Regions from separate parts of the Micromonospora sp. NPDC002717 genome, predicted to be linked through region 1. Evidence: riboswitches for the same ligand, from Rfam matches in the RefSeq annotation. Region 1 holds a riboswitch; each other region holds the start of a gene.
What was found. A riboswitch is a leader RNA that binds a small molecule or an ion and turns the genes downstream of it on or off. The one in region 1 is predicted to bind cobalamin.
Positions count from the first base shown of each region.

Region 2: another riboswitch for cobalamin. It lies ahead of ABT006_RS00605 (ABC transporter substrate-binding protein); the one in region 1 lies ahead of bluB (5,6-dimethylbenzimidazole synthase).
Region 3: another riboswitch for cobalamin. It lies ahead of cobN (cobaltochelatase subunit CobN); the one in region 1 lies ahead of bluB (5,6-dimethylbenzimidazole synthase).

Region 1 is NZ_JBEOVW010000001.1:457,590-460,789, forward strand. Features, by position in the region: gene ABT006_RS02275 (LysM peptidoglycan-binding domain-containing protein) at 1-81, shown strand, start outside; gene ABT006_RS02280 (Rieske (2Fe-2S) protein) at 211-1,050, opposite strand; gene bluB (5,6-dimethylbenzimidazole synthase) at 1,200-1,829, opposite strand; cobalamin riboswitch at 1,867-2,061, opposite strand; gene ABT006_RS02290 (EamA family transporter) at 2,201-3,118, shown strand; gene ABT006_RS02295 (crotonase/enoyl-CoA hydratase family protein) at 3,161-3,200, shown strand, end outside.
Region 2 is NZ_JBEOVW010000001.1:118,084-121,283, forward strand. Features, by position in the region: gene ABT006_RS00600 (FecCD family ABC transporter permease) at 1-495, opposite strand, end outside; gene ABT006_RS00605 (ABC transporter substrate-binding protein) at 537-1,544, opposite strand; cobalamin riboswitch at 1,574-1,756, opposite strand; gene ABT006_RS00610 (ABC transporter ATP-binding protein) at 1,841-2,554, opposite strand; gene ABT006_RS00615 (ABC transporter ATP-binding protein) at 2,551-3,200, opposite strand, start outside.
Region 3 is NZ_JBEOVW010000010.1:111,773-114,972, forward strand. Features, by position in the region: gene ABT006_RS17210 (sensor histidine kinase) at 1-209, shown strand, start outside; gene ABT006_RS17215 (response regulator) at 202-858, shown strand; cobalamin riboswitch at 971-1,100, shown strand; gene cobN (cobaltochelatase subunit CobN) at 1,467-3,200, shown strand, end outside.

The DNA.
Region 1 (3,200 bases):
CCCCGCCCGGTGGCCGCCCTGACCCGGGCCCACGCGGACACCACCCGCGAACCCCAAATCGGCCGCCACCGCCGCCCCTAACCCACCCCACCCACCCCCCGAACGCCTCGTTGATCAAGAAGTTGTTGCAGCGACACGCCGATCAGGACGCAACAACCTCATGATCAACGGCATGAGGGGTGGGAGGGCGGGTGGGTGGGGTGGGTGGGGTCAGGGGAGGCGGGTTTCCAGCATGCCGTTGACGATGCGGGTGGGCAGGACCTGCTGGTCGTTGCCGGACGGCCCGTGCACGACCTCGCCGCCGTTGAGCCGGAACGTGCTGCCGTGCCACGGGCAGACCACGCACGCGTGCCCGTCGATCTCCTGCACCTCGCCCTCGCCGAGCGGGCCGCTCTGGTGCGGGCAGCGCTCCAGCATCACGGTGACCTCGTCGCCGTGCCGGTAGAGGATCACCGAGACGTCGTCGATCTCCCGGGTGATCAGCTTTCGCTGCGGCAGGGCGGACATGTCCGCGATCGAGTGCCAGCCGTCACTCATCCGGTGCAGCTCGGAAATGCTCTGGTTGACCTGCGCGCCCTGCTTGTACGCCAGGTGCCCGCCGATGTACGCCCCCATGCTCGCGGCGCTGAGCCCGAGGAAGCCGAGCGTACGGCCGAGGTTGTGCCGGCCGGTCATCCGGGCGGCCATGGAGCCGGCGTAGAACGCCAGGCCGACGCTGTTGGAGGCGGCGTGCACCAGGCCGATCCGGCGCTGGTCTCGGGCGAGGGCCGCCCAGTCGTTGAGCCCGGCGACCGCGGCCGGCAGGGCGCTGACGGTGCCGACCGCGCACAGCGCGGTGGCGGCGCGGCGCTGCCCCGGCATCAGGTCCAGCACGGCCGTGCTGAGCCACGCGCCGACCGGCACCTGCACCATCGCCGGGTGCAGCGGGTGCCCCAGCCACACACCGTGCAGCAGGTCGCGGACGCGTCTTGGGCGGAGGGTGGCCTGGACGGCCCGCTGCAACCGGTCGCCGATCCGGTCCAGCGCGGAGGCCTGCTCGATCTTCGTCATGAGTGCTCGCACCCGGACCGACTTCCCGGCAGGAGCGACCGCAAACCGGTCTCCGGTGACGGATCCGCAGCGGTACGTGACGAGGCCCCTGCCGACCCGGAACCGGGCGGGCCCCGGCCGGATGGGGCCCACCCTCCGCGATGGTGCGGTCAGCGGTCCGGCGGCGTCCAGCGGTCGTGGTGGATCGCCTCGGCCAGCGGGCGCTTCTGCCGCCAGCCGTGCCGGGCCAGGTCGGGCACGGCCTCGAAGTGGGTGACCGGCCCGAGGCAGAGCCACGCCACCGGCCGTACGCCGTCGGGGATGCCGAGCAGCTCGGCCAGCCAGGGCTCCCGGTAGAACGACACCCACCCGACGCCGAGCCCCTCGGCGGTGGCGGCCAGCCAGAGGTTCTGGATGGCGAGGCAGGCCGAGTAGAGCCCGGTGTCGGCGATGGCGTGCCGCCCGAGCACGGCGGGGCCAGCGCGGGCCGGGTCGTAGGTGACCACCACGGACAGAGTGGACTCCAGCACCCCGTCGATCTTGATGCGGGCGAACCGCTCGGCCGCCTCCCCGTCCAGGGTGGCGGCGAAGGTGTCCCGCTCGGTCAGGACGTGCTCGTGAAACCGGCGCCGCAACTCGGGGTCGCGGACGAGGACGAAGTCCCAGGGCTGGGAGTAGCCGACGCTCGGCGCGGCGTGCGCCGCGGTCAGGACGCGGTGGAGCGTCCCGTCGGGCACCGGCGCCCCGGTGAACTGGCCGCGGACGTCCCGGCGGCGATGGATGACGTCGTAGAGATCCAAGGCAGGCTCCCGCTGCGCTCGGCCCACGCTCCGGGCGTGGGCACGTGGCCGCGAGGCCGGTCTTCGGACTCCCGGATCGACGCCTGGCCGTCCGCCTTCCCGGCCCGGGCGGGCCAGTGGCTGCGCTCTCGCGCGTGGACGGTGGCTCCCCGGTCACCGCGGCGGGCCCGTGCCGGATTCGCACCGGCTTCCCGATTCTCCCCGCTCGCGCGGGGCACCTCACATGATCGTGCCGCCCGGCATGCTAGCGCCGCGCCACGCGGACCCGCCGCCCCGCCGCCCGGGCCGGCCCGCCAAGGGCCGGGCCCGACCGCCGGCCGGGCGTGGAAATCCGGTCGCGGGCCGCGCCGTCCGCGACCAGTGTGGTCCGGGTGTACGCACTCGCCTCCCGCCCGCTGCCGGCCGGCCACCCGGCGGCCCGGCTGACCGTCGCCCTCGGCCGACCCCGGGCCGTGCCGCCGCCGCTGCTGATGCTGCTGGGCATGCTCTCCACGCAGGTCGGTGCGGCCGTCGCCAAGCAACTCTTCGGCAGCACCAGCGCCGGCGGTACGACCACGCTGCGGCTCGGCTTCGCCGCGCTGATCCTGCTGCTCGTGGCCCGGCCCGGGCTGCGGCTGGGCTGGCGCGCCGCCGGCCTGGTCGGGGCGTTCGGGCTCACCCTGGCGCTGATGAACCTCGCCTTCTACGCGGCGCTGCACCGGGTGCCGCTCGGCGTGGCGGTCACCATCGGTTTCGCGGGACCGCTGCTGGTGTCGCTCGCCGGCAGCCGCCGGCCCGCCGACGTGGCGTGGGCGGTCCTGGCGGGCGGCGGGGTGCTGCTGATCAGCGGGCTCGGCGGGACCGGGGTGGACCGGGTGGGGCTGCTGCTGTGCGTCGCCATCGCGGTCGGCTGGGCCGGGTACGTACTGCTCGGCAAGGCGGTCAGCGCCCGCGTGCCGGGCAGCCAGGGTCTCGCGCTGGGGATGGCCGTCGCCGCGCTCGCCGTACTGCCGTTCGGGGTCGCCGGCAGCGGCACGGCGCTGCTCGATCCGTGGACCCTCGCGCTGGGCGTCGCGGTGGCACTGCTGTCGTCGGTGCTGCCGTACTCGGCCGAACTGGCCGCGCTGCGCCGGATGCCGGCCCGGGTCTTCGCGATCCTGCTCAGCCTGGAGCCGGCGATCGGCGCGCTGGTCGGGCTGGTCCTGCTGGGCGAGCTGCTGGCCTGGCCGCAGGCGGCCGGTGTGGCGTGCGTGGTCGGCGCCGCGCTGGGCGCGACCCTGGTCCGCCCCCGCGCCACGAAGGCGCGCTGACGCCCCCTGGCGCCGCCGGCACCACCGGGGCATGCTGTGCCGATGGGCGTACGCGTCGAGCACGACGGGCCGGTGACCACGG
Region 2 (3,200 bases), 340 kb from region 1:
GACGGCGAACGCGGCCAGCGCGCCGGTGAAGGCGCCCCCGGTGAGCGCCGCGACCCCGCCGCCGACGCCGAGGACGAGCACCGCGACCGCGCCGAGCGACGCCCCGGAGGAGACCCCGAGCAGGTACGGGTCGGCCAGCGGGTTGCGGGTGACGGTCTGCGTCACCGCCCCGACGGCCGCCAGCCCGGCGCCCACCACCGCGGCGCCGAGCACCCGGGGCAGGCGCAGCCGCCAGACGATGTGCTCGCGCAGCAGCGGCATGTCGGCGTGGGCCAGGCCCAGGCGGTCGGCCACGACGGCCCAGACCGTCGACACGGGGATGTCGGCCGGCCCGACGGTGACGGCCGCCCCGATCGACACGACCAGACCCGCCAGCAGCGTGACCAGCAGCGCGACCGTGCCCACGGGACGGACGGGCCGGCCGCGCCGGACCTCGGAGGCGGTGGCGCCGGGGTCCGCGCCGGCCCGACCGCGCACGGCGCGGCGACGGGCCACGGCGAGACGGTGGGCCACGGCGGTACGGCGCGCCACGGCGGTCAGCGGTTCGCTCCGGCGGGAAGCTGCGCCACCCCCGCGGCGAGCGCCTCGACGCCGAGCACCGCCCGCACCCCGGCGGAGGTGGACGAGAACGGGACGACGACGAACCGCTGCCCGGCCACCGCGGGCAGATCCTTGAGGGTGGGGTGCCGGGCCAGGAACGCCTGCTTCGCGGCGGCCGGGTCCCAGGTCGCGTCGACCAGCACGATCGCGTCGGGGTCGCGCGCGACGACGCTCTCCCAACTGGTGTCGGCCCAGCCGCCGGCGAGGTCGCCGAGGGAGTTGTCGACCCCGACCGCCGACATGATCATGTTGGGGCTGCCGCAGCAGGCGCCCACGCTCGGGGCGTCGGTGCCGGCGTCCCACCAGAGCACGGAGACGTCCCGCGTGCCGTCGAGCGTGGCGGCAGCGGCGGCGATCCGGGTGCGGTGGTCGGCGATGAGCCTCTCGGCCCGCTCCGGCACCCCGAAGACGGCCGCGACGTCCCGGATCTCGGCGAACACGTCCTCGACGGTGAGCTTCCCCGGCCGGTGCGGCTTCGGGCACCCGGCGGGTGAGAGGTAGGTGCCGATGCCGAGCCCCGCCAGGGCGGCCCGGTCGCCGACGCCCTCGTCACCGAAGGCGCTGTGGAACGAGGCGTAGACGAAGTCCGGCGCCGTCTCCAGGAGTTTCTCCTTGGCCGGGTACTTTCCGGACAGCACCGGCACCGATGCGTACGCGGCGGCGTGCTCGGGCAGGATCGCGTCGTCCAGGTACGCCGTGCCGGCCATGCGGTCGGCCAGGCCGAGCGCCAGCATGATCTCGGTGGCGGGCTGGTTCAGCGTGACCGCCCGCTGGGGCGGGGCGGCGACGGTGACCGGCGTGCCGCAGTTGGTCAGGGTGGCCGGCGCGCCGGATGCCGGGGCGGGGTCGTCGTCCGTGGCGCAGGCGCCGAGCAGGACGAGGAGGACGGACAGGGGCGCGGCTACGCGCCGGGACAGGGTGGACCGCACAGCGCGTACGCGCATCGGGACCGCCTTCCAGCACCTCGTGGACGGGTCATCGCAGTGCCGTGGCCGGTCTCCTGGCTGACGGGAGGTGCGTCCGTGGCCGGCCTTCCCAGGCGTGCGACACGCCCAGTGACCTCTGACGACGAGGGCCGCGGACTTCCCGATCACAGTGGCGAGGGCCGCACCGGTCTTCCACCGGCTTCCCGAACACCACGGCAGCGTCACCCTAGCCTGCGCCCGACCCCGAATGCCACGGTGACGAATGCCATGGAGCGGCCTTTCTCACCACTGTGGACGGTGCGGCGCGCGGCGGTTCACGCTTCCGGCGGGGGCGGAAGGTCGACGACCCGGGTCGCCCAGCGGGCCATCAGGGCCGGGTCGTGGGTGATCAGCAGGACCCCGGCGCCGTGCTGTCGCTGGTAGTCGGTGATGACGGCGGCGAGGTGGGCCTGGGTGGAGGCGTCGAGCATGGCGGTGGCCTCGTCGCAGAGCAGGTAGGCCGGCCGGTGCACGAGCGCCCGGGCGAGGCAGGCCCGTTGCAACTGCCCGTCGCTGACCGCGTGCGGGCGGCGGGCGAGCAGGTCCGTGGTGAGGCCGACGAGGTCGGCCAGCTCGGCCGCGCGGGCCCTGGCCTGCTCGGCCGGCACGCCGGTGGCGCGGAGCGGTTCGGCGACGATGTCCGCGAGGCTGAGCCGCGGGTCGGTGGCGGCGCGTGGGCTCTGGAACAGGATCGCGACGCGGGTGCGGACGGCCGCCGGCAGCCGGTGGCGGACTCCGGCGACCCGGTGACCGTCGAGGGTGACGTGCCCGGCGTCGGGGGCGTGCAGCAGGGCGAGTACCCGGGCCAGGGTGGACTTGCCGCTGCCCGAGGGGCCGCGCAGCCCGACCGTCTCGCCGGGGGCGACGTGCAGGTCGACGCGGTCGAGGACGCGCTGCCGACCGTAGGCGACGGTGACCTGGTGGGCGGCGAGCGCGGTGGCGGTCGCCTCCGGTCCGACGTGTTGACGGGTGGCCGTGGTCGTGGTCATGCCGGCGCTCCGACGGGCAGCGGGTGGTGGCAGGCGACCTGGCCGGAGCCGTCCACGACCGGGGTGGGCGGCGTGCGGCAGATGTCGGTGGCGCGGTCGCAGCGCGGGGCGAAGGCGCAGCCGGCGGGCAGGTCGGTGAGCATCGGCGGGTGGCCGGGCACGGGGCGGAACGCCCGCTCGGGCAGGGCGTCGAGCAGGCCGGCGGTGTAGGGGTGGGCGGGCGCGGCGAACAGCGCCTCGGTGGGCCGGCGCTCGACGACCCGGCTGGCGTACATGACGGCGACGGTGTCGGCGACGCGGCGGGCGGCGGCCAGGTCGTGGGTGATGAGCAGGACGGCGTTGCCGGCGTCGCAGCGGCGGCGCAGCAGGTCGAGGGTGTGGTCGACCAGGGGCCGGTCGAGGCCGGTGGTGGGTTCGTCGGCGAGCAGCAGCGGCGGGTCGGGGGCGAGCGCGAGGGCGGTGGCCAGGCGTTGCGCCATGCCGCCGGACAGCTCGTGGGGGTGGCGGTCGAGGTCGGCGGGGTCGAGCCCGACGTCGGCGGCGACCCGCTCGGCCGCCGAGGGCGCGTCGCGGCGGGCGTGCCCGTGGGCGCGCAGGGTCTCCGCCAGCAGCCGCCGGCCGGTGCGTACGGGGGTCAGCGCGGTGG
Region 3 (3,200 bases), on a different contig from region 1:
TGGCGGTCGAGCCCGGGGTGCTGGCGGTCGCCGTCGTCGACGACGGGGGGTCGGGGCGCGCCGTCGGGCCGCCCGGCCACGGGCTGCGGGGCATGCGCGAGCGTGCCGTGATGCACGGCGGTGCCCTGGAGGCCGGCGTCGAGCCCGGCGGCGGCTTCGCCGTGCGCGCCCGGCTGCCGTTCACCCCGGCGGTGTCGGACGATGGGTGAGCCCGTACGCGTGCTCCTGGCCGACGACGACGTGCTGCTGCGCGGCACCCTCCGGCTGCTGGTCGACGCCACCCCGGGAATGACCGTGGTGGCCGAGGCGGGCACCGGCCGGGCGGCCGTCGAACTCGCGGGGACGTACGCGCCCGAGGTGGTGCTGATGGACGTCCGGATGCCCGAGATGGACGGCATCACCGCCACCGAGCAGGTCACCGCCGGCCGGGACGCGCCCCGGGTGCTCGTCCTCACCACCTTCGACCTCGACGATCACGTGTACCGGGCGCTGCGGGCCGGGGCGAGCGGCTTCCTGCTCAAGGACACGTCCCCCGTCCGGCTGCTCGACGCGATCAGGGTGGTCGCCGCGGGCGAGGCGCTGCTGGCACCCAGCGTCACCCGTCGGCTCATCGCCGAGTTCACCCGGATGCCGGCGGCCCGACGGGTGCCGGGACGGCTCGACGGGGTGACCCCGCGGGAGCGGGAGGTGTTGACGTTGATCACCCGTGGGATGTCCAACACCGAGATCGAGCAGCACCTGCACCTCAGCCGGGGCACCGTCAAGACGCACATCGGCCGGTTGCTGACGAAGCTGGGCGTCCGCGACCGGGCGCAACTGGTGATCGCGGGCTACGAGTCGGGGCTCGCCGACCGGTGAGGTGACGTCGACCGTCGCGCACGCCGCGCCGGCCCGGCGGGGTCGGCGTCCGATCCCGTCGCGTTGACCTGGGGACCGGGGGTGTGGCAGCATTCGCGGCCTGACGGCAGTGAAGGAAGCCGGTGTGATTCCGGCGCGGTCCCGCCACTGTCACCGGGGAGCGATCCCCCCTCGTGAGTCACGGCCGTGCGTGCGCGGTTGGAAGACCGGGGGTGAGCGTCGATCCGGGAGCCAGGATACTTCGGCCGTCGGGAGTGACCCCAGGGCGTGGATACCCGAGGAGGACCCGATGACGCACCGCGTCTCCGCCATCGACGATCATCGTCGCATCGTGCCCGGCCGCGCCAGCGCGCCGGCGAGCAGCCGCGTTTCCGTAGCCCCGTCCGGCCGCCGCGCCGCGCGTCCGGCCGGCCGTGGTGTGCCCGCCCCCGGCCGCCCCGCAGCGGTCGGACGCGTCGCCCGTCCCTGACGCCCGCACCGCGCCGCCCGATCCCGCCGGCCCGCCGGTGAGCCGCTTCCCGGCCCGCCGTACCCGCTGAACCGCGCCCACCCCTCGTACCGCCCGATCGTCCTCGCGTCGATCCGGGCGTCACTCTCCGGAGCCGTCCGTGCGCATCCTGCTGCTGTCCACCGCCGACACCGACCTGCTCGCCGCCCGCGCCAGCGGCGCCGACTACCGCCTCGCCAACCCCGCCCGGGTCGCCGCCGACGCCGTGCCCGCGCTGCTCGACGGCGTGGACCTCGCGGTCGTACGCCTGCTCGGCGGCCGGCAGGCGTGGCCGGACGGGCTCGCCACGGTGCTGGCCTCCGGCGTGCCCACGGTCGTGCTCAGCGGCGAGGCCCTGCCGGACGCGGAACTGATGGCGGCCTCCACCGTCCCCGCCGGGGTGGCCACCCAGGCGCTGGCCTACCTGGTCGAGGGTGGCCCCGGGAACCTCGCCCAGCTCGCCCGGTTTCTCTCCGACACGGTGCTGCTCACCGGGGAGGGGTTCGCCCCGCCCGCGCCGACCCCGACGTACGGCGTCCACGGTGACCGTCCCGTGCGGCCCGACCGGCCGACCGTCGGGATCGTCTTCTACCGGGCGCACGCCCTCGCCGGCAACACCGGCTTCGTCGACGCCCTCGCCGACGCCGTCGACGCGGCCGGCGGCAACCCGCTACCGATCTTCTGCGGCTCGCTGCGCGGCCTCACCGCCGGCGCGGGACCGCTCGGGCTCTTCGGCCGCTGCGACGCCCTGCTGGTCACCGTGCTCGCCGCCGGCGGCACGGTCGCCGCCGACGCCTCCGGCGGGGGCGACGAGGACGCCTGGGACGTGGGGGCGCTCGCCGCCCTCGACGTGCCGGTGATCCAGGCGCTCTGCCTCACCAGCACCCGCGAGCAGTGGGCCGGCAGCGACGCCGGACTGTCCCCGCTGGACGCCGCGATGCAGGTGGCCATCCCCGAGTTCGACGGCCGGATCGTCACCGTGCCGTTCTCGTTCAAGCGGATCGACGCCGACGGGCTCTCCAGCTACGTCGCCGACCCGGAGCGGGCCGCCCGGGTGGCCGGCATCGCCGTGCGGCACGCCCGGCTGCGGCACGTGCCCAACGCCGACAAGCGGCTCGCGGTCGTGCTCAGCTCCTACCCGACGAAGCACTCCCGGGTCGGCAACGCCGTCGGCCTGGACACCCCGGCCTCGGCCGTCCGGCTGCTGGCCGCCCTCGCCGAGGCCGGCTACCACCTCGGCGACGCCCCGGTGCCCGACGACGGGGACGCGCTCATCCACGCCCTCATCGCCGCCGGGGGACACGACGTCGAGTGGCTCACCCCGGAACAGCTCGCCGCCGCCGAGGCGCGGGTGCCCGGGGGGACGTACCGGCGCTGGTTCGACCAGGCGCCGGCGGAACTGCGGGAGCGGATGCTCGCCCACTGGGGGGAGCCGCCCGGCGGGCTCTACACCGACGGCGGGGACATCGTGCTGGCCGGGCTGCGCTTCGGCAACGTGGTGCTGCTGATCCAGCCGCCGCGCGGCTTCGGCGAGAACCCGATCGCCATCTACCACGACCCGGACCTGCCGCCCAGCCACCACTACCTGGCCGCGTACCGCTGGCTGGCCGCGCCCGCCACCGACGGCGGCTTCGGCGCGGACGCGGTGGTGCACCTGGGCAAGCACGGCACCCTGGAGTGGCTGCCCGGCAAGGGTCTCGGGCTGGCCGCCGACTGCGCCCCCGACGCCGTCCTCGGCGACCTGCCGCTGGTCTACCCGTTCATCGTCAACGACCCCGGCGAGGGCACCCAGGCCAAGCGCCGCGCGCACGCCGTCGTCGTCGACCACCTGGTGCCGCCGATGGCCCGCGCCGAG